Regions from separate parts of the Bradyrhizobium sp. USDA 372 genome, predicted to be linked through region 3. Evidence: predicted binding sites of a transcription regulator. Region 3 holds the regulator's gene; each other region holds the start of a gene.
What was found. The regulator LexA, encoded in region 3, represses DNA repair genes until DNA is damaged. The targets are predictions, from matches to a motif close to TGTTCNNNNTGTGTTCNG.
Positions count from the first base shown of each region.

Region 1: a site for LexA is predicted at 2,599-2,616, ahead of AB7M16_RS10960 (PA0069 family radical SAM protein). Genes of this name have one in related genera too.
Region 2: a site for LexA is predicted at 1,650-1,667, ahead of AB7M16_RS19125 (YifB family Mg chelatase-like AAA ATPase). Genes of this name have one in related genera too.

Region 1 is NZ_JBRJHR010000001.1:2,276,071-2,283,689, forward strand. It holds gene AB7M16_RS10950 (glycosyltransferase family 39 protein) at 1-271, opposite strand, end outside; gene AB7M16_RS10955 (ribonuclease HII) at 430-1,320, opposite strand; gene AB7M16_RS10960 (PA0069 family radical SAM protein) at 1,414-2,577, opposite strand; gene AB7M16_RS10965 (phosphoketolase family protein) at 2,788-5,202, shown strand; gene AB7M16_RS10970 (acetate/propionate family kinase) at 5,205-6,386, shown strand; gene AB7M16_RS10975 (RMD1 family protein) at 6,687-7,526, opposite strand.
Region 2 is NZ_JBRJHR010000001.1:4,044,064-4,051,682, reverse strand. It holds gene AB7M16_RS19140 (AAA family ATPase) at 1-350, shown strand, start outside; gene AB7M16_RS19135 (tetratricopeptide repeat protein) at 373-1,170, opposite strand; gene AB7M16_RS19130 (PilZ domain-containing protein) at 1,251-1,496, opposite strand; gene AB7M16_RS19125 (YifB family Mg chelatase-like AAA ATPase) at 1,725-3,263, shown strand; gene AB7M16_RS19120 (hypothetical protein) at 3,372-3,839, shown strand; gene AB7M16_RS19115 (ATP-binding protein) at 3,970-6,213, shown strand; gene AB7M16_RS19110 (histidine phosphatase family protein) at 6,298-6,927, shown strand; gene AB7M16_RS19105 (AI-2E family transporter) at 7,082-7,619, shown strand, end outside.
Region 3 is NZ_JBRJHR010000001.1:585,445-593,063, forward strand. It holds gene AB7M16_RS02830 (alpha-hydroxy acid oxidase) at 185-1,318, shown strand; gene AB7M16_RS02835 (HAD family hydrolase) at 1,343-1,966, shown strand; gene AB7M16_RS02840 (hypothetical protein) at 2,124-2,327, shown strand; gene AB7M16_RS02845 (molybdopterin molybdotransferase MoeA) at 2,547-3,755, shown strand; gene lexA (transcriptional repressor LexA) at 3,932-4,633, shown strand; gene AB7M16_RS02855 (hypothetical protein) at 5,009-5,443, shown strand; gene AB7M16_RS02860 (ComEC/Rec2 family competence protein) at 5,568-7,619, opposite strand, start outside.

The sequences.
Region 1 (7,619 bases), 1.7 Mb from region 3:
AGAGCTCGGCGAGTACGTAAACACCGAACATGTGGCCGCCGGCGGCGCGATAGGCGATGTCGGCGAGCCAGATTGGCAGCGGCGGGCCGAGATCAGTGCCGACCTGGTATTCCCTGCCGAAGGCCAAGAGGGCCGCGAGGGTGCCGGGCGGGCTGCGGTAGAACACCAGCGCCACGAACAGCCACATGGCGGCCTGCAGCAGCACGGCGATCCACACGATCAGCCGCGGCCGGGCGCGAATGAGCTCGATGACCAGGGAGGTAAACCGCATACAACGTCCGAAGGTGCAGCCAACCCGTCCAGCCGGCCCTATTCGCTCACCTCTGTTTTGATAAAGGGCGTCACGGGTTGTGGCAACCGCCGCGGATCGTCATGCCCGGGCTTGTCCCGCCTGCGCGGCCATGACGCGCGGATGCCGTCGGAGATCAGCTAGAGATTTACGGAGGCGTCGATCTCGACGCTCGCCTCGACGTGCACCTCGACCTCGGTCACCGAGAACAGGTCCTGCACCGGCTCGACGGTCCAGGGCATGTGCTTGGCGCGGGCGGCGGCAACGGGGGCGAAGAAGCTGCGGTGGTGGATGGAGGGGCCGAGGCGATCGAGCGCGTCCAGATGCTCGGGGACGGCGTAGCCCTTGTGCTGCTCGAAGCCGTAGCCGGGGCAGTCCTGCGCCAGCGCGCACATCAGCCGGTCACGGGTGACCTTGGCGACGATGGAGGCCGCGGCGATCGACAGCACGATACCGTCGCCGCCGATCACCGCCTCGCAATCGCATGCGGTATCGAGCCGGTCGCGGCCGTCGACGAAGACGTGCCTGGGCGCCTCGGGCAGGGCCACCACGGCACGCTTCAGCGCCCACAGCGAGGCGCGCAGGATGTTGTCGCGGTCGATTCGCCCCCGCGACGCGACGGCGACCGAGACCTGCGCGGTGGCGCAGATCTTGTCGAACAGCTTTTCGCGCTCCTCGGCGGTCAGGCGCTTGGAATCGTCGATGCCGCGCGGAATGCGGTCGGGGTCGAGAATTACCGCGGCGGCCACCACGGGACCTGCCAGCGGGCCGCGGCCGGCCTCGTCGCAGCCCGCGACAGGCCAGACGCCGCGCTTGATCAGCGCGCGCTCGCGGCGGAAGCTGGGGGGAGCGACGGCGATGATGCCTTTCTTGCCGGCGGCGGCAACCTTCGCAGCATTGGCCGCAGACGTCTTGGCTGCAGACGTCTCGGCCACAGGCGCTTTCGCCGCCTTGTCAGGCGCAGCCTTGTTCGCGGCCTGCTTCTTGGGCGCGTCTTTGGCTGGGGTTTTGGCGGACTTGTCCCGAATCATGGCCGGGATCGTGCGCCAGGGGGCTTCGCCAGCGCAACCGGGAACCCAGGATATTCCCGTTATTCAGGCCGGGCGCCCTACGCCCACCGCCAATCAGAACAGGCTGAGCTGATCGCCGTTCCGCTTCGGCCGCGCAAAGTGGTCCGTCGTCAGCTTGGAGCGCCGCTTGTTGAGGCCGAGCCTGTCGCAGGCGATCTCGAAGCGGCGGCCGATGGTCCAGGCCATCGGTCCCGTGCCCTTCATCCGTTCGCCCCATTTGGCGTCGTAGTCGCGCCCGCCCCGCATGTCGCGGATCAGGGTGAAGACGTGGCGATAGCGGTCCGGATAGTTCGCCATCAGCCATTCGCGGAAGAGATCGCGCACCTCCAGCGGCAGCCGCAGCAGCACATAGGCGGCTTCCTTGACGCCGGCATGGGCGGCGGCATCGAGGATGCGCTCGATCTCGGAATCGTTCAGTGCAGGGATCACGGGCGCGACCATCACCGTGGTGGGGATGCCGGCCTCCGAGAGCTGCTTGAGCGCCTCCAGCCGCTTCGGCGGCGTCGAGGCCCGCGGCTCCATGGTGCGCGCCAGCTTCGGATCGAGCGAGGTGACCGAGATCGCGACCTTGGCAAGGTTGCGCTTGGCCATCCGCTGGAGAATGTCGATGTCGCGGAGCACCAGCGCCGACTTGGTGACGATGCCGACGGGATGCCCGGCGCCCTCCAGCACTTCCAAAATGCCGCGCATGATTTTGCGCTCGCGCTCGATCGGCTGGTAGGGATCGGTGTTGGTGCCGATCGCGATCATCCGCGGCTCGTAGCCGGGGGCCGAAAGCTCTTTCTCGAGCAGCAAAGGCGCCTCGGGCTTGGCAAACAGCTTCGACTCGAAGTCGAGCCCGGGTGACAGGCCGAGATAGGCGTGGGTCGGCCGCGCGAAGCAATAGACGCAGCCATGCTCGCAGCCGCGATACGGATTGATCGATCGGTCGAAGCCAATGTCGGGGGAATCGTTACGGGTGATCACCTTGCGCGAGGTGTCGACGGCGACCGTGGTCTTGAACGGCGGCAGCTCGTCCAGGCTCTGCCAGCCGTCATCGAAAGCGACGCGCGCCTCGGCCTCAAAGCGGCCGCTGGCGTTGGATTGAGCGCCCCGCCCTCGCCTGCGCGCGCGGTCGATGGCGACGCCAAGCTCGGGGAAATCTGAAGGCGCACCCGCCGGCTCGGAGGGCGCCGTGACCGGCGGGTGCTTGAGAGCATGAGAGGATGCTGGACTCATGCAGCCAAGATAGCACGACACAGGAACAAATCAAGAACACAAACAAAAATCGTGAAAACAACCCCATGCACAGTAGAGCTGCCCAAACTTCGCGCGTCCGCCTTTGACCTCACGCAACACGGCCGTCACGCCCATCCCGTTTCATGCTCGACGGATCGATCACCGCGGAACCGGGTTGGTGACGATCGCGAAGTGAAGGTCGGCAGGAACATGACAATCCAACAAAAAACGGCCGAAGCGAGCAGCGACCTCGATCTGCTCGATCGCTATTGGCGCGCCGCCAACTACCTCTCGGTCGGGCAAATCTACCTGCTCGACAATCCGCTGCTGCGCGAGCCGCTGCGGCCCGAGCACATCAAGCCGCGTCTGCTCGGACATTGGGGCACGACGCCCGGCCTGAACTTCATCTATGCCCATCTCAACCGCGTCATCCGCGCGCTCGATGTCAGCGTGATCTATGTCTGCGGTCCCGGCCATGGCGGCCCGGGCATGGTCGCCAACACCTATCTCGAAGGCAGCTACAGCGAGATCTATCCTGGCATCGCGCGCGATGCGGACGGATTGCGCAAGCTGTTCAGACAGTTCTCCTTCCCCGGCGGCATCCCGAGCCACGCCGCGCCGGAAACGCCGGGCTCCATCCACGAAGGCGGCGAGCTCGGCTACGCGCTTGTGCACGCCTATGGCGCGGCATTCGACAACCCGGACTTGATCGTCGCCTGCGTGGTCGGCGACGGCGAGGCCGAAACCGGGCCGCTCGCTGCGTCCTGGCACTCCAACAAGTTCCTGAACCCCGCCCATGACGGCGCAGTGCTGCCGATCCTGCATCTCAACGGCTACAAGATCGCCAACCCCACCGTGCTCGGACGCATGCAAGACGCGGAGATCCGCGACCTCTTCCGCGGGCTCGGCCACGAGCCGCTGTTCGTCAGCGGCGACGATCCCAAATTGATGCACCGGGCCATGGCCGATGCGCTGGACGTCGCGTTCGCCAGCATCCGCTCGATCCAGCAACATGCCCGCGACGGCCGCACGAGCTTCGAGCGGCCGCGCTGGCCGATGATCGTGCTGCGCAGCCCGAAGGGCTGGACCGGCCCGAAGGAGGTCGACGGCAAGAAGGTCGAGGGATTTTGGCGCGCCCATCAGGTGCCGGTCGCAGGCTGCCGCGAGAACCCGGCGCATCTCAAGGTGCTCGAAGACTGGATGCGCAGCTACGAGCCGGAAAAACTGTTCGACGAAGGCGGCGCGCTCATTGCCGAGCTTCAGGCGCTCGCGCCGGAAGGCACCAGGCGGATGGGCGCCAATCCACACGCCAATGGCGGCGTGTTGAAGAAGGAGCTGAAGCTGCCGGACTTCCGCAGCTTCGCGATCGAGGTGCCGCAACCCGGCGAGGTCGTGGCGGAAGCGACGCGCGAGCTCGGCAAATTCCTGCGCGACGTCGTTCGCCTCAACGCCCAGCATCGAAACTTCCGCATCATGGGCCCGGACGAGACGGCATCGAACCGGCTCGACGCCGTGTTCGAAGCCACCGAACGCGTCTGGATGGAGCCGACCGAGCCTTACGACGTGCACCTCGCGCAGGACGGCCGCGTGATGGAGGTGCTGAGCGAGCATCTCTGCCAGGGCTGGCTGGAGGGCTACCTGCTCACGGGACGGCACGGCTTCTTCTCCTGCTACGAGGCCTTCATCCACATCGTGGATTCCATGTTCAACCAGCATGCCAAATGGCTGAAGGTGACGCGGGAGCTGCCGTGGCGGCGTCCGATCGCCTCGCTCAATTATCTCCTGACCTCGCATGTCTGGCGCCAGGACCATAACGGCTTCAGCCATCAGGACCCCGGTTTCGTCGATCTCGTCGCCAACAAGAAGGCGGACATCGTCCGCATCTACTTTCCGCCGGACGCCAATACGCTGTTGTGGATCGCCGATCATGCCTTGCGCACCTACAACCGCGTCAACGTGATTGTCGCCGGCAAGCAGCCGGCGCCGCAATGGCTCTCGATGCAGGACGCCGCGACGCATTGCGATGCCGGCATCGGCATCTGGACCTGGGCGGGAACGGAGGACGGCAAGGGCGAGCCCGACGTGGTGATGGCCTGCGCCGGCGACGTGCCGACGCTGGAGACGCTCGCCGCCGTCGACCTCCTGCGCAAGACGCTGCCGGATTTGAAGATCCGCGTTGTCAACGTCGTCGACCTCATGACGCTGCAGCCGCGCGAGCAGCATCCGCACGGCCTGTCCGACCGCGACTTCGACAGCCTGTTCACGCGCGACAAGCCTGTGATCTTTGCCTCTCACGGCTATCCCTATCTCATTCACCGGCTGACCTATAACCGCACCAACCATGCCGGCATGCATGTGCGCGGCTTTGCCGAGGAGGGCACCACGACGACGCCCTTCGACATGGTCGTGCTCAACGAGCTCGACCGCTACCATCTCGCGATCGAGGCCATCGAACGCGTGCCGGGACTGGCGACGAAGGCCGCGCAGGTGAAGCAGCAATTCCGCGACAGGCTGATCGAACACTCCCGTTATGTCCGCGAGCATGGTGAGGACATGCCTGAGATCCGTGACTGGGTCTGGCAAAACAGAGCCGGCGGCAACACGCCGACCGAGGTCGGCGACTAGCGATGACGGACGCGATCCTCGTTCTCAACTCGGGATCGTCGAGCATCAAGTTCGGCCTGTTCGATGTCGCGGTGGCCGAGCCTGCCCTGCTCTGCAAGGGCCTGCTGGACGAGCACGAAGCCAAACCCCGGTTGGTGGTGAAGGGCCCCACGGGCGAAGACCTGTTCGAGACGAGGAAGGAGACGCCGGAGGCAGCCGGCGGCCATCTGTTCGCCGACGTGCTCGCCTTCATCGAGGACCGGTTCGGTGGACGCAGCCTGCGGGCCGTCGGCCACCGCATCGTTCACGGCGGGCCGGATCATTCAGGCCCGGTGGTCCTGACCGACGACATCATAGCGAAGCTGGAGGCCTTGACGCCGCTCGCGCCGCTGCACCAGCCGCGCTGCCTCGCGCCGGTGCGCACGCTCGCGGCGACCCGGCCCGGGCTGACGCAGATCGCGTGTTTCGACACCGCCTTCCACCACGGCCTCGCACCGCCGGCGAACCGCTTCGCCATTCCCCGGCGATTCCAGGCGCGTGGCGTCAGGCGCTACGGCTTTCACGGCCTCTCGTTCGAATATGTCGCGGGACGCCTGGCCGAGATCGCGCCGGAGCTCGTCGCAAAGCGCACAATCATCGCACATCTCGGCAATGGCGCCAGCCTCTGCGCCTTGCGCGATGGCCGCAGCATCGACACCACGATGGGGCTAACGCCGCTCGACGGCCTCGTGATGGGCACGCGTTGCGGTGCGATCGATCCGGGCGTGCTGCTCTATCTGCAACAGCACGAGAACATGTCGGTCGCAGAGGTCCAGCACCTGCTCTATCACGAGTCCGGGCTCATCGGCGTCTCCGGCATCTCTGCGGACATGCGCACGCTGCTGGCAAGCCCCGAGGCTGCGGCGCATGAGGCCGTCGATCTCTTCACCTTCCGTGCTGCGCAGCAGGTCGCGATGATGGCGACCACGCTCGGCGGCCTGGACTGCCTGATCTTCACCGGCGGCATCGGCGAGCATGCAAAGGAGATCCGCAGCGCGATCGGTGAGCGGCTTGGGTGGTTCGGCATACGAATCGACGCAGCGGCGAACGAAACAGCACGCGAGCAGATCAGCGGCGCCGATAGTACTGTCGACGTATTCGTCGTTCCGACGAACGAGGAACTAATGATCGCTCGGCATTGCGTAGCGGTGCTGCGAGCGATGTGAGCTCCAGCCGAAAAGGGAGTGTCGTAGGGTGGGCAAAGCGAAGCGTGCCCACGGACCGGTGGTGGGCACGGCGCAAGCGCGCCTTTGCCCACCCTACGATTCTGCGGTGCTGCGGACGATGATCGCTCATCCGGCTAGCGGATGATATCCGCCAAGCCGTCATTGCGAGCGAAGCGAAGCAATCCAGACTGGTTCTGCGGCGGGATTTTGGATTGCTTCGCTGCGCTCGCAATGACGAAGTATGCGGCGGCCGCGCAGATCAATCGAACCGTCCTATCATGCCGGCTATAGATTCCGCTCTCAGTGCGTCCCCGACCATATCTGAAAACACCCCATCGCGATCTCGATCACGATCAGCACCACGATCGCGATCTCGAGGCGCAGCGAGCGCTGGGTGTCGATGATGTCGGTCAGTGCGTTGGCGGTCTCCGACACCGCGGCGAGCTTGTGCTCGAGCGTGTCGAGGCGCTCCTTCAGCTCGTACTCGTCCTCGAGACGGGAATAGAGCCGGTCGAGCTCGGGTTTCTCCCAGAGCACGTCGGGCTTCTCCGCCACCGCGACGCGGCCGGCGACGCGCTGCTGCACCAGCAGCGCGTTGCCGATCAATTGCAGAATGCCCTTGCGCCGGCGCGGCGTTCGGCCGTGCTCGGCGAGCTCCCGTGCAAACGGTTCGATGACGTCGAACACCGCGGCGACGCGGCGCTCGTCGCGCGCCAGCGACGTGCTCTTGGCAAGCGCATCCGCGACCAGCAGCAGCCGGTCGTCGGAGAATTTGGCGAGGCAGATCGGCCCGCCCGGCTGGATCGTCTCGGCGGCTTCCTCGTTGCAGAGCTGCGCCTGCGCGATCTCCTCCTCGTATGGGCTGAGCTCTCCCGTCACGCGCGATTTCAGGTTATCGACGAGGACCTTCTCCTCGGACGGCAACAGCCCGATCAAGACGACGACGCCGTAGCGAAAGATCACGGCAAGGCCGGCATGGACGCGGAAGGCGGCCGGCGTCGAGGACACCAGCGTGCCGATCTCGAGGCCAGACGCATTGATGCGCTCGCCGAGCATCAGCGCCCGGATCCGCAAGGTCGGCGCGGCCTCCTGCTTCGGCGACTTCGGCGCCGTGCCAACGGCGAGTTGATCGGCGTTCATACAAGGTCTCTCCCGGCACCGAGATCACGCATTTCGTTCGACCTTCCCCAAGCTGCCGCCTCGTCCGAGGAAACCGACGGCCCGCACGGCGAA
Region 2 (7,619 bases), 3.5 Mb from region 3:
TGAAGGCGGCGCGACCGAACGACCGGCCGCCGCTGTATTGCATCAATCAGGTCGGCATGCCCAAGCGCGCGGAGATCGAGGTCAAGGCCTTCGCCAAGACCATGGAGAGCCAGCCGATCGCGGTGATCCCATTCGATTCGAAACTGTTCTCGACCGCGGCCAATAATGGCCAGATGATCGCGGAGGTCTCCAGGAGCCACCGCACCACCGTTCTGTTCCAGAACATGGCGAACCGCCTCGCCGGCCGCGGCGAGGTGAAGAAGCCGAAGCGCTCGCTGCTCGAACCGCTGCTGAAGAAGCTGAAGGGCAAGTCGGGACGGAGCTCGGCCCCGCATCGCAAGGTCTCGTAGGCGCCACGGCAGAAGGGGCGGATTACCTGTCCGCCCGCTGCTGCTTCTTCGCCAGCAGCTGCTTCAGCGCCGCGACCTTGGCCGCGGCCTGGTCCGGCGGCAAATCTGCCTTCACGAGGATTTCGGCCTCGGCCTCGCGACCCTGCAATCCCAGCACGAGCGCCAGATTGGCGCGGACCCGCGCATCGTTCTGATTGCGCTGATAGGCGCGGCCGAGCACCTGTTCGGCCTTCGACAGGTTGTTTTGCAACATATAGGACAGGCCGAGATTGGACAGCACGGTCGGCTCGTTCGGCACGATCTTCAACGCCGCGGCGTAATATTGCTGCGCTTCCTCGTTGCGGCCGAGCTGATCGAGCACAGCGCCCTGCGCCGACAGGATGCGCCAATCGGGATCCTCAGGGCTATGCGCCCGGCCGAGGACGTCGAAGGCCTGCTGGAAATTGCCGTTGTCGGCGAGTGCGCGGCCATAGCCGGCGAGCAGCGCCTTGTTGCCGGGATGGGCAAGCACGGCCTGCTCGAGCACCGCGACCGCCTGCGCACGCTGGCCGCTGTCGCGCAGCGCCTTGCCGTATTCGATGGCCATTGCGGGATCGCCGGGCTTGGCGCGATAGCGCTCGCGAAGTGCGTCCATCTCCGGCCTGGCGTCGGCCCTGGTGTCAGACTTGGCGCCGTCCTTGGCGGCGGACTCCTTCTTGCCGCCGAGCGCGCCGGTGACGTCCTCGATGCCGGTGGTCTGACAGCCGCCGAGGGCAAGGATCAGGACGGCAGAACACAGATATCTCGCCGGGGGAAAAGCGAGGGACGAACGCTTGGACATACTCTGATCACTCGGCAACTGATCAGAGATGCTTACCGATTAACGCTAAAGTCCCGTTAAGGAGGCAGGCCTGTCGAGGTTCAGTCGACGAATTCGGCACCGAATTCGCAACCGATGCGCCAGCGCAGGCGGCATTGGCGGGAATAATCGGGCGCGAAGATGATGGTGAATTGCGGCGGCACTTCCAAAAATTCCGCCACCACTTTCACGCCGCCATCCGAAATGTCCGTGATCGTGCAATCCCGCGGCAGCGAGCCCGCGCCAAAATGGATTTTGGCGAGGCGGCTGCACACCCGACGTTCGCTTCTCCGGCGATTTGCAAGCATTTGAACTGTTCACCCGTTAGACCACGGCCCATCCCGCAGGCCTAGGAGTAGCGGACATTCGTTGGGATGTGCTGAGGACAGCGACTCGCATTCGAGACGTAGTTTCCGCGGCGCGTTTACGCCCGGTTAGGATTTGACCGGGCGCCAGCGGATTGTTCTCGTATTGTTCTTGCGGAGACGGCCGTGCTCTGCTACCCCTAATTGCAGGACAGGGCAGGCTGGTTCGACATGGTTCAGCGGGTTTCCACCGTCGCCTTTGAGGGGATCGAGGCCCGCGCGGTCGACGTGCAGGTGCAGGTCGCGCCCGGCCTGCCGGCCTTCGCCATCGTCGGCCTGCCGGACAAGGCGGTGTCGGAGGCGCGCGAGCGGGTGCGCTCGGCGCTGATCGCCTCGGGGCTGGCGCTGCCGGCACGGCGGATCATCGTCAATCTGGCCCCGGCCGACCTGCCCAAGGAGGGCAGCCATTACGACCTCCCGATCGCGCTCGGGCTGATGGCGGCGATCGGTGCGATCCCGCCGGACGCGCTGACCGGATTCACCGTGCTCGGCGAGCTCGGCCTCGACGGCTCGATCGCGCCCGTGGCCGGCGTCCTCCCCGCCGCGTTCGGCGCCAATATGCGCGAGGAGGGGCTGATCTGCCCGGCGTCCTGCGGCTCCGAAGCGGCGTGGGCGAGCCCGGACATCCAGATCGTTGCGGCGAGCTCGCTGATCCAGATCGCCAACCATTTCAAGGGCACGCAGGTGCTGTCGCGGCCGACGCCGAAAGTGCACGAGGCCGCCGCCTCGACGCTCGACCTGCGCGACATCAAGGGCCAGGAAAGCGCCAAGCGCGCGCTGGAGATCGCGGCCGCCGGCGGACATCATCTGCTCATGATCGGCGCGCCGGGCGCGGGCAAATCGATGCTGGCGGCGCGCCTGCCCTCGATCCTGCCGCCGCTGTCGCCAGGCGAGCTGCTCGAGGTCTCGATGATCGCCTCCGTTGCCGGCGAGATCGAAGGCGGCGCGCTGACGGCACGGCGCCCGTTCCGCTCGCCGCATCATTCCGCCAGCATGGCCGCCCTCACCGGCGGCGGCGCGCGCGCCAAGCCCGGCGAGATCTCGCTGGCGCATCAAGGCGTGCTGTTCCTCGACGAATTGCCGGAGTTCGATCCGCGCGTGCTGGATTCGCTGCGCCAGCCGCTGGAGAACGGCGAGGTCGCGGTGTCGCGGGCCAATCACCGCGTCACCTACCCTGCCCGCTTCATGCTGGTCGCGGCGATGAATCCCTGCCGCTGCGGCAATGCGTTCGAGCCCGGCTATGCCTGCAAGCGCGGCCGCATCGACCGCTGCTCCGCCGATTACCAGGCGCGCATCTCCGGTCCCCTGATGGACCGCATCGATCTGCGCATCGAAGTGCCGGCGGTGACCGCCGCCGACCTGATCCTGCCGCCGCCGGCGGAAGGATCGGCCGAGGTCGCCGCCCGCGTGGCGGCGGCGCGCGACATCCAGCTGGCGCGCTATGCGAACGCAGGCCTGCCCCATGTCCGCACCAATGCCGAGGCCCCCGCCTCCGTGCTGGAGGAGATCGCAAAGCCCGATGCACAGGGTCAGAAGCTGCTGCGCGACGCCGCCGAGACGATGCGCCTGTCGGCGCGCGGCTATCACCGCGTGCTGCGCGTGGCGCGCACGCTGGCCGACCTCGATCATGCCGACAAGATCGGCCGGCTGCACCTTGCCGAGGCGCTGTCCTACCGCGCACTCGCGGAGGATGTGCGCCAATTGGCGTAAGCGCCTCGCGCGTCAACCCGGCGGTAACGACTTTCCTTTACGCTCTGCAAACCATAAGGCCCGACGCGTTTCGACTGTGAGTTCCCTGGGCCCGGCGAGTAGAGCGTCATGTTGCGTTTCAAGTTCCTGGCCTCGGCTGTTCCCCTGTTGGCGGCTGCGGTCTTCGCCCGCGCCGAAATCGGTTCGGTGTCGCATCCCTGCATCGCGCTGGGCGACACATCGGTCGAGCTCACCTCGCTGTTCTGGACCGCCGGCGTGCATGTCGCCTTCACCGACGATCCCGCGCGGGCCACGGTGCGGGTCCAGATCACCGACGATGCCGACGCGGCGGATTTTGCCGTGGTCGACGACGGCCTCGGCTCCGAGCCGGACTCCTGCCAGGCTAGTCCCTCGACGCGCCTCGTCTCGATCGCAGCGCAGCCGGTCGACGGCGGCCAGGTGGTCTATCTCTCCAGCGAAGGACCGGCGGATTACCGCATCTTTGTGCGCTCGAAGACGTTCTCGCCGCGCGAGGCGGCAGCGCTGATCGTCGGCGCGCGCGGCGGCCATGGCCGCTTCCAGGCGGCTTCGCTTTAAACCGTTAACACCTCGTCAACCCTGTTCGGAGGCATCGCCACAGCCGCAAGCTGTTCGCAAGGTCGGCGGGCCATCGTCGCACGCGGCGGCGGGGTTTCAGGCAAGGGTCGGTTGCCAAGGGTCGGTTGTGATGGGTCGGACGTTCCGGATCAAGGTGCGCATGCGTCGCTTCAGGCGGCAGCATCCGAGGCTCTCCTTCGCGATCCGCTCCTTCATGATCTTCTCGGCGACGTTCGGCGGCGCCTATGGCTTCGTGTCCGGCAGCCGGTCCGAGAATTCCGGCTACGATCCCCACACCTTTGCGATCGGCGCCAGCTTCCTGTTCGCGCTCGCCTGTCTCGGCCTTGCAACGCTGAGCATGCGCCTGCGCTTCGTCAATAAGCGGCTGCGGACGCTCGCCGCCCACAACGAAGCGTTGATCGACCGCAATTGGGAGCTGAAGGAGGCGGAAGAACGCGCCCGCAGCCTGTTCGAGCAGCAGGGCGACCTCATCGTGCTGCGCGACACGAGCGGCCGCATCACCTTTGCCAACGAGGCCTATTGCACGCTCGCAGGACAGGCGCGCAGCGCGCTGGTCGGCACGCGGTTCGATTTCGACGTGCTGGAGCAGGGCGACAGCGCCCGCGAGAGCAACGGCACGCGCATCCACGACCAGAAGATCGCAACGCCCCTCGGTGCGCGCTGGATCGCCTGGCGCGAGGGCTATGTCCGCCTCGATGCCGGCCAGCCCGCCGAATTGCAGAGCGTGGGACGTGACGTCACCGACCGCACCGAGACCGAGCGTGCATTGTCCGATGCGCGCGACCAGGCCGACGCCGCCAACCGCGCCAAGTCGCGCTTCCTGGCGATGGCCTCGCACGAAATCCGCACGCCCCTGAACGGCATCATCGGCATGGGCGGCCTGTTGCTCGACACAAATCTGACGCCGGAGCAGGTGACTTATGCCAGGGCGGTGAAGACCTCGGGCGAAGCCTTGATGGCGCTGATCGAGGAGCTGCTCGACTATTCCAAGATCGAGGCCGGCAAGCTCGACCTCGATCAACGTCCCTTCGCGCTCTCGACCCTGGTCGAGGAGATCACCGAGCTGCTCGCGCCGCGCGCGCAGGCCAAGTCGCTCGAGATCGCCGCCTATGTCGACGAGCGCCTGCCGCTGGAAGTGGTCGGCGACGCCGCGCGGCTGCGCCAGGTGCTGCTGAACCTCGCCGGCAACGCCATCAAGTTCACGAGCAGCGGCGGTGTGGCGCTGATCGTCGAGCCCGGCATCTGGCCGAACGAGATCAGCTTCCTGGTCCGCGACACCGGCATCGGCATCGCAGCCGAAGCCCAGCAGCGCATCTTCCGCGAATTCGAGCAGGCCGACGAGCGCGTCGCCCGTACCTATGGCGGCACCGGGCTCGGCCTTGCCATCAGCGAGCGCATCGTCAAGCGCATGGGCGGCCGGATCACGCTCACGAGCGAGCCGGGCAAAGGCTCGACCTTCGAGGTCGCAGCGCCGCTTCCGCCCTCGCAAGGCGGCGCGGGACAGACCGCATTTCCGAGCCCCGACCTCACCGGCAAGTCGATGCTGCTCGTCGCCGACGGCATCGAAGCTTCGCTCATCGCGCGGCGCCTCGAGCGCTGGGGCGGCCAGACCTGCCTGGTTGCGGATGCGGCGGTCGCCGAAGCGCTGCTGCCGGAACGTTTCTGGCACGCGGTGCTGATCGATCGTGCGCTCGGTCCTGCCGTGGCCGACCACCTCGGTGAAGCCGCCCGCGCGCATGCCTTGCAGCGCCTCGTGCTGCTGACGTCCAGCTCGCGGCACGAGAAGCTGTCGCCGGCCTTCACCGGCTTTCTGGTGAAGCCGCTGCGCGCAGCCTCGCTCGCCGCGCGTCTAGCTCTGACCCCGGAGGTCGCCTCGCCGGATCTCGCGCCGGAGCCGCCGGCGGCAACCGCCGGCCCCGCGCCGGCGAAAGGCCTGTCGATCCTCGTCGCCGAGGACAACGAGATCAACGCCTTGCTGATGCGCTCGCTGCTGGCCAAGCTCGGCCACCGCGTCGTCATCGCCGTCCATGGCGAGGCCGCGCTGGAATCCTGGCTCGCGGCCTCATCCGCCGGCACTCCCTACGATCTCGTGCTGATGGACATCCAGATGCCGCAGCTCGACGGCATCGAGGCGACAAAGCGCATCCGCGCGCATGAGGCCGCTCTTGGCGCTCAGCACACGCCGATCCTGGCGCTCACCGCCAACACGCTGGTGGAGGATCGTTATGCCTGCTTCGAGGCGGGCATGAACGGATTTCTGATCAAGCCGCTCGACCGCGAGAAGCTCGAGGAGGCGCTCGCGGGCCTCGCCGCGGCCCGGCACCTGACAGTTCCGGATCTCACGGGAACCTGATCTCGTCCGGCGATCGTAATTGAAATCGCGCGCGTTGCGCGTCACGATCCTCAAGGGGGCATTTTGCAACTGAGGATTTTGCGCATGAACGTGCTTTGCCGCCTCGCCCTCATTGTCCTCCTCGCCGGAAGCGTTCAGCACGCTGCCGCCGATACACCTGATGTCATCTCGTCGCTCAAGCAGGGCGGTTACGTCCTGATCTTCCGGCACACCGCGACCGACGACAGCCAGAAGGACGTCTATCCCTTCAAGTTCGACGACATGAGTGCCCAACGTCAGCTCAGCGAGAAGGGCAGGGAGGCGGCGCGCCAGATCGGGATGGCGATCAGGGACCTCGCGATCCCGATCGGCGATATCTACACCAGCCGGCTGAACCGCGCGGTCGAGGCCGGCAAGCTGATCTCGGGCCTCGAGGTCAAGCCGGTCGATGCCCTGACCGACAGCAGCAACGCCAGCGCATCGGGAATGGCAAACCCGACCGGCGCCAATGCCAAGGCCGGGCAGGCCGTGCGTCAGCTCGTCGATGCGCCGCCGAAGGCGGGCACCAACACGGTCCTAATCACCCACAAGACCAACATCGCCGACGCCTTCGGCAAGGAGGCCGGCGACGTCCAGGAAGGCGAGGCCTTCGTCTACAAGGCCGGCAGCTCGGGCCCCGCCACCTTAGCCGGGCGCATCAAGCTTGCGGATTGGATCGCGAAAGCGGGCAGGTGAGGGACCGGGAAGCGGCCTGGACTGCCGCTCCACCACGATGTCGTGCTACGGACGTCGTGTGGCGAACGAGTGAAGAGCTGGCGAACACGTGAGAACATCGGAAGACCGTTCATTCCTCATCCTGCTCGGCGCGATCTCCGTTGCGTTCGCCTGGGTGCTCTGGCCGTTCTCCGGTGCCGTGTTGTGGGCCACGCTGCTGGCCATCATCTTCGCCCCGTTCTATCGACGGGTCCTGAAGTCCTTGCCCGGGAAGCACAGCCTTGCCGCACTCATCACCGTCGTCGTGGTGGTCGTCATGGTCCTCATCCCCGTAGCGATCGTCATCGCTTCGCTCATCGACCAGGGCGGAGAGCTGTATCAGCGCATTCAGAGCGGGGAGATCAGCCTCGCTCATCCCCTGCAGCAGCTGAAATCCGCGCTTCCCAACTGGGCTGCGTCCCTGTTGGATCGCCTGGCCGGCATCGATTTTTCATCCCTGAGGGAACGCCTGTCGGGTCTGGTCGTCCCTGCCGGGCAACAACTGGCCGGACATGCGATCAACATCGGTCAGGTGACGCTGGAGTTCGTCGCAAGCCTGCTCGTGATGCTGTATTTGCTGTTCTTCCTGCTGCGCGACGGTGACGAGCTCAATGCCCGCATTCGCGACGCGCTGCCGCTACGCCCGAGCCACACCGCCGAAATCCTCGATGCCT
Region 3 (7,619 bases):
GGGTCGACCGAAGAAATCCCTTCGCCTTGGCCTAAACTTTTGGCAACGTTCCGAAACTGTTTCGACGCAAGACGATAGCGGTCGGGCCGCCCACGCCTCGCAGCTATGCGATTTTAGGATGGTTTTGGAGGGCCGGACGCGATAGGCGATGGCGATAAGACTTCAAATTCTCGGGAGGACGACAATGAATGAAGCGCCCCGCATCCGGCCGGAACGGAACGTCGAGCTCGGTGCCAGCGACGAGCCGTTCCAGAACCTGCACGAGTTCGTCCGGAAGGCGCGCGCCAACCTCAACCAGAATGCCTGGGACTACATCGTCGGCGCCGCCGAGACCGAGACCACGATGCGGCGCAACCGCATGGCGCTCGACGAGATCGCCTTCCGCCCGCGCGTGCTGCGCGACGTGCGCAAGGTCGATGGCAGCGTCGAGCAGTTCGGCCGCAAGGTGCGGCTGCCGGTGGTGCTGGCTCCCGTCGGCGCACTCGAGATCTTCGATCCGGACGGCGCGGCGAGCGTCGCGCGCGCTGCAGGCACGTTCGGCGCGGCGCACATGCTGAGCTCGGTGTCCGAGCCCGGTCTCGAGAAGACCGCCGAGGCTGCCCCGGATGCACTGCGTCTGTATCAGCTCTATGTCCGCGGCGACGATGCCTTCGTCGCCGACGTCGTCAGCCGGGCCGAGAAGAACGCTTATGCCGCCTTCTGCCTGACCGTCGACACCGCCCATTACAGCCGTCGTGAACGTGACATCGCCAAGCGCTACGTTCGCGAAAGCCGCCTGCGCGCCACCGGCGGCGATTTCCAGAAGGGCCTGGAGTGGCGGACCGTGAAGATGATCAAGGACAAGTTCAAGATTCCGCTGATCCTCAAGGGCATCGCCACCGCCGAGGACGCACAGATCGCGCTCGATCACGGCGTCGAATGGATCTACGTCTCCAATCATGGCGGCCGCCAGCTCGACCACGGCCGCGGTGCCATGCATGTCCTGCCGGAGATCGTCGACGCCGTGAAGGGCCGCGCGAAGATCATGGTCGACGGCGGCTTCTGCCGGGGCACCGACATCGTCAAGGCGATCGCGGCGGGCGCCGACCTCGTCGGCATCGGCCGGCTGCAATGCTGGGCGCTGGCCGCAGCTGGCGAAGCCGGTGTCGCGCGGATGCTGGAGCTGCTCGAAGACGAGGTGCTGCGCTGCCTCGGTCTCCTGGGCGCCACCTCATTCGCCGAGATCGACAAGTCCTGCCTGCATCCGGCGACCGCCACCAACGCGCCCAGCGTGTTCAGCGCGTTCCCGCTGTTCGACCACGATCCCTATCGTTACTGAGCATACTGAAGTGAAAAGGACGCAATGACATCGCTCTCTCCCGGCAGCGCGGATGCGCTGCTGTTCGACCTCGGGCGCGTGGTGCTCGACATCGACTTCTCGAAGGCGATCGCCTGCTGGGCGGGACATGCCGGCTGCCAGCCCGAGGCCATCATCGCGCGCTATGTGCGCGACGAGGCCTACCGCCTGCACGAGATGGGCAAGATCAGCGACGCGGACTATTTCGCCTCGCTGCGATCCTCGCTCGGGATCGGTATCTCGGATGCGCAGTTCCTGGAAGGCTGGAACGCGATCTTCGCCGGTGAGATGCCCGATATCGCCGAACTGTTGCCGCGCGCGGCGAAGCGGATGCCGCTCTACGCCTTCTCCAACACCAATCGGCCGCACGTCGACTATTTCTCGAAGGAATATGCCGGTCTGCTCGGCCATTTCCGCGAGCTGTATCTGTCCTCCAGCATCGGCCTGCGCAAGCCGGATGCCGAGGCCTTCGACCATGTCGTCGCGGCGATCGGCGCGCCGGCCGAGCGCATCGTCTTCTTCGATGACCTCGCCGAGAACATCGAAGGAGCGCGGGCACGCGGCTTGACCGCCGTGCATGTCACCTCGCCACGCGACGTCGGGAACGCATTGAAAGCGCTGGGGATCTGAGCCACAGGAAGCCCCGGACGTGCTCAGTTCCAGGGGCTAAATTTGGTGGAGATGAGGAACCCAATCACTTTGTGCATTTTTATACAGAGTTCCGGGAACGGAATCCTGCCCTTCGGACTCATGAGTCCGTTGGGCCTTCTACATTGGACTGATCGACGTGCTGGGCAAGACCTATCTCACCAAGCAGGCTTCTCTCCTGCTCGAATTCGCCAGAACCACCTCGGATTCTGACCTCTCCGCCAAACTGATCAGCAAGGCCGCCGACCTGAAATCCCAGGCCGATCCGCTGCCCGACAAGGATCAGGGCCCCAAGGCGCCCGACGTCGCGGATTTCAGTCCGGGCGATCCGACGGAGCGTTGACCGATGTTGGCCGTGGCGCTCGTCATTCTCGTCCTTGCCATGGCTATCCTCGTTCCGGTCTGCCTCGCCTTCCGCATCATGCCGCGGCGGAGTTGAGCCGACCTCCTCCACCCAGCGATCACGCAGGATAAATCATCCCGCGTGCTGCTTTGCCTCACGCCTGCACTCGGCTAGAACTCTCGCCGCCCATTTACCGATGTGCTCAGCAGGAGTTCGCCCGTGGCCCTGATGCCGGTTTCTGACGCGCTCGCCGCGGTGCTGACCGGCGCCGAGCCGCTGGCTGAAGAGATGGTTCGCCTCGACGAGGCCCACCATCGTGTGCTCGCGCACGATGTCGCGGCGCGGCGCACGCAGCCGCCGGAGGCGATGTCGGCGATGGACGGCTATGCCGTGCGCGCGTCCGACGCGGCCATCGAGTCCAGGCTGACCGTCGTGGGTGAGGTCGCGGCGGGTCGGCCGTTCGCGGGAAGGGTCGGCCCCGGCGAAGCCGTGCGGATCTTCACCGGCGGCGTCGTTCCCGACGGCGCCGATGCCGTCGTGATCCAGGAAGACACAATTGCCGACGGCAAGCATGTCACGATCAAGGAAGCCGCAGTTTACGGCCGGCACATCCGCTCTGCGGGCGTCGACTTCCGCGAAGGCGACGTGCTGCTGCGCAAGGGAATCCGTCTCACCGAGCGCGATCTCGCCCTCGCCGCCGGAATGAATCATCCGCAGCTCGCGGTCATTCGCCGCCCGAGGGTCGCGATTCTCGCCACCGGCGACGAGCTGGTCATGCCGGGCACCGCGCCTGGTCCCGGTCAGATCGTCTATTCCAATGGCTATGCCCTGCACGCCCTTGCCCGCAGCGAGGGCGCCGAGACCATCGACCTCGGAATTGCCGCCGATACGCTGGAGTCCACGTCCGCCGGCATCCGCCGCGCGCGCGAGAGCGGTGCCGACATCCTGGTCACGACCGGCGGTGCGTCGGTCGGCGACCACGATCTGGTCCAGCAGGCGCTCAAGGGCGAAGGCATCGAGATGGCGTTCTGGAAGATCGCGATCCGGCCCGGCAAGCCGATGATGCATGGTCGCCTCGGCGCGATGCGCGTGATCGGCCTGCCCGGCAATCCCGTGTCGTCATACGTGTGCGCCTTCCTGTTCATGGTGCCCTTGATTCGCGCCCTGTCGGGCGGTTCAGTGATTCATCATCAGCGCGAGCGCGCCGTGCTGGGCCGCGATCTCGGCGCCAACGACCAGCGCGAGGATTATCTGCGTGCGCGGCTGGAGGTGCGCGACGACGGCACGCGCGTCGCCCTTCCCGTCAGCCATCAGGACTCCTCCCTGCTTGCGAATCTCTCTGCGGCACAGGTACTTCTCGTGCGCGCACCGTTCGCGCCAAAGGCCGAGGCCGGCACACCTTGCGAGGTGCTGCGGCTGCCCGTCTGAGATGCCCGGCCACACGCATTCCGCGAGTTCGGCCTCGTTCACCATAAATTAAGCAGTTGCGGAACACATATCGAACATATAGTGTCCGTTCATGATTTGTTTCGAGGATGTAGCGGCTTATTGCCGACTTCATCGTCTCGGAATCGAACGACATCAACCGGGGGACTTTGGTCGAGATGTTGACGCGCAAACAATACGAGCTTCTGCGGTTCATCAGCGAACGTCTGAAGGAAAGCGGCGTGCCGCCGTCCTTCGACGAGATGAAGGATGCGCTCGACCTGCGCTCGAAGTCAGGCATTCATCGCCTGATCACTGCGCTCGAGGAGCGCGGCTTCATTCGCCGCCTGCCCAACCGCGCCCGTGCCATCGAGGTGATCAAGCTGCCCGAGCTCCAGGCCGCAGCCGGCAATCGCCGCGGCTTCACCCCGAGCGTCATCGAGGGCAATCTCGGCAAGGTGCGCGCGAGCTCCAGCCCGCCCGCGGATGAGGGCGAGCGCCCCGTCGCGGTGCCCGTAATGGGCCGCATCGCGGCCGGCACGCCGATCGAGGCGCTGCAGACCCGCAGCCACACCATCAGCGTCCCGCCGGACATGCTTGGCTCCGGCGAGCACTACGCGCTCGAGGTGCGCGGCGATTCGATGGTCGAGGCCGGCATCCTCGACGGCGACATGGCGCTGATCCAGCGCAACGAGACCGCCAATACCGGCGACATCGTGGTGGCGCTGATCGACGACGAGGAGGCCACGCTCAAACGCTTCCGCCGCCGCGGCGCCTCGATCGCGCTCGAGCCCGCCAATGCCGCCTACGAGGTCCGCATTCTTCCGCCGAACCGCGTGAAGATCCAGGGCAAGCTGATCGGGCTTTACCGGAAGTACTGATACCGGAAGTAAGCGCTACGCGCGCTTCGATCGTCGATCCAAGATTGGAGCGGATACTTGTCCGCTCCGGCTGGATGGTCTTTCTGGTTCTGCGCTGACTGTTCGGCGCCTCTTCCCGCGCGACACTCGCCCATGCGGACACGCGGCCATTTCGCTCCGCCGGTAGAGTTGTGCCGACAGCGCCGATAGTGCGGGCCAAATGCAAGGACGCGAGGTTTGTTCCTATCGAATCCGGGAAAGATAATGTGATCGCGTGCTGCGGATGCGAGCCGCAGATTTGCCCATAACCGAGCAGAGCGTTGGAGGCTTCCACTCTGATAGAGGCCTGCGCCTCGAAAGAGACGCGGGTCGCTATCCCAGTATGAGGAGCACCCGATGTGTGACTATAGCCTGCATGCCGTCGCGACGCGCCCCGCCGAAGTTGGCGAGACGATCGTCACGACAACCTTCCGCGGCACCTCGACGCGCGGCTTCGCCTCCGAAGCCGATCTCTCCGTCGCGGTCTGTCTGCTGCCGGGAACGGAGCTCGCTTTCGCCGATAACGTCCGCTATGACAACCGCTGGATCTGGACGCGAACCGTCAACTCCCGCGTCGGCAAGTTCGGCAAGATCGACCCGCACATTCCCGATCGCCATCATGACGCGATCGAATTCCCGGACGGCAAGTACGTGCTGGTGACGCAGCTCGTCGAAGGCCAGCGCGCGACCGTGCTGCAATTGCCGGTGACGCAGCAAGCCATCGAGCGCGAGCACAAGCCGCAGATCGTCGCCGACACGCGGCCCACGATCACGCGCCTGCCGATCGGCTGACGCCGTCGGCCCCGACCGAAAAGTCGAGGGCCAAATTCAAATGCCATCGCCGGCCGCGGCCGGCGAGATGGTATGGTTTGCGTCCTGCGGGATCCCGTCGGACCGATTTTCCCCGCATCGATCTTCAATCGTCGGCCTGCAAGTCGGCCTCCGATGGCGTTGCGTCCCGGTTGCGAGGCACGGCCGTCTTCGGCACGAGGCTGCCGTCGAAATCCCCCTCGCCGGCGCCGGCCGGCAGCCAAGGACGGCTTGCCCCTCTCGCCCTCACCGCCTGCACCGAAAAACCCTCTCCGCTTCGCGTCAGAGCCAGCGCGCCCTGACTGGCAAGACGCGCCCGATCGACCACCATCGCCGCGCAATCGGGCGGCGCGGGCCGCGCCGTCACCACCAGCGCGGCGCGGCTGCAATCATCGGCCAGCGCGTCGATGCGCGTCGCCAACGCGATCAGCCGTCCGTCCGCGAGCGGCGCCACGCAACCGGACTCGTCACATGACACGCTGCTCGCCAACGAGGCGTTGCCGGCATCACGCGGATCGGCATCGGCGGCCAGCCACTCCTTCAGCAGGAAGCTGTCCTTGCTGGCGCGGATCACTTGCAAGCGCCCATCCCCGCCCCGGACCGCGACGCTCGCGCCATCCCCGGCAATCAGGACATCAGGCTGGCGCACCGACAGCCCCCAGAGGATCGCCGCCAGCAGCACCAGGGCGCCGGACCAGCGCAAGGGCGTGCGCAACAGGCCCATCACGATGAGCCCGAGGCTCGCCGCGATCAGCGGCGCGATCCCAAACGCCGGAATGCGGCCGACGGCGCCCGGCAGGGCCGCCACCCAGCGCGCGACCAGGACCATCCATTCGATGCCGATTCCCATCAACCACCAGAACACGCCGTCGAGCCCGAATGGGGCCGCGAGCAGTCCCAACAGCCCGGCCGGCATCACCAGCGCCGAGACCACCGGCATGGCGCCGAGATTGGCGAGCACGCCGTATGGCGTCACGCGATGGAAGTGGAAGGCGGCGTATGGCGTGGTCGCGAGCCCCGCGATCAGCGAGGCCAGGAACAGCATCGCGATCTCGCGGCCGCCCCACAGCGCGATCCGCGCCGTCGCGGAATGATCGGGTGAGGCGAGCAGGTTCGGCATGCCGATCTGCACCAGCGCGACCAGCCCGAGCGTCGCCGCAAACGACATCTGGAAGCTCGGATGCACCAGCGCCTCCGGCGCGACCGCGAGCACGATCAGCGCCGCCACCGCCAGCGTGCGGAAGGTGATGGCGCGGCGATCGACCATGACGGCGATCAACACCACTGCCGTCATGAAGAACGATCGTTGCGTCGCGACTTCCGCGCCCGACAGCAACAGGTAGAACGCCGCCGCGACCAGCGCAGCGGCCGCCGACCATTTCTTGATGGCAAAGCCGGCCGCCAGCCCCGGGATCAAGGCCAGCAGCGCGCGCACCGCGAAGAAGACGACGCCCGCGACGACCGCCATGTGATAGCCGGAGATCGACAGCACATGGCCGAGCCCCGAGACGAACATGGCATCGTTGACCGGCGCGGTAATCGCATCGCGCCGCCCCGTGAGCAGCGCCGTTGCGATCGCCCGGTTGTCGCCTTCGAGCGTTGCGCGGATGCGCGCGTCGATCGCATCGCGCAGGCCCTGCATGAAGGCGGCGTAGCGCAGCCGCAGGCCGCCGGCATCCGGCGGCCTGGACGCCGTGATCGCGCCCATCACGAAGCCGGAGGCACCGATGCTCTGGAAGAACATGTCGCGCGAGAAATCATAGCTGCCGGGCCGCACCGGCGAGATCGGCGGCAGCAGCCGCGCCTTCAATTGCACGAAGCTGCCGACCTCCGGCGCCGTGCCCTTGCGCACCGAGAGGCGGACGCGCTCGAGCTTGACGTCAATGCGCTGCGCCTCCATCGCGCTGACGCGCAGCACGAAGCGATCGGTACGCTCGCGAATGTCGCGCGCTTCCACGAAGCCCGACAGCGACACCGAATAAAGCGGCTTGGCGAGCACGGGATGGGCGACGCGCGCCGTCTTCCAGGTCGCCATGGCAAATCCGGCGGCGACCGCCGCGATCATGATGGCAGGAGCAAACAGCGGGCTCCGCCGGAGCAACACCGCGCCGAGCATCAGCGCGATGGCCGTCGCGGCAACCACCCACAGCACCGGCTC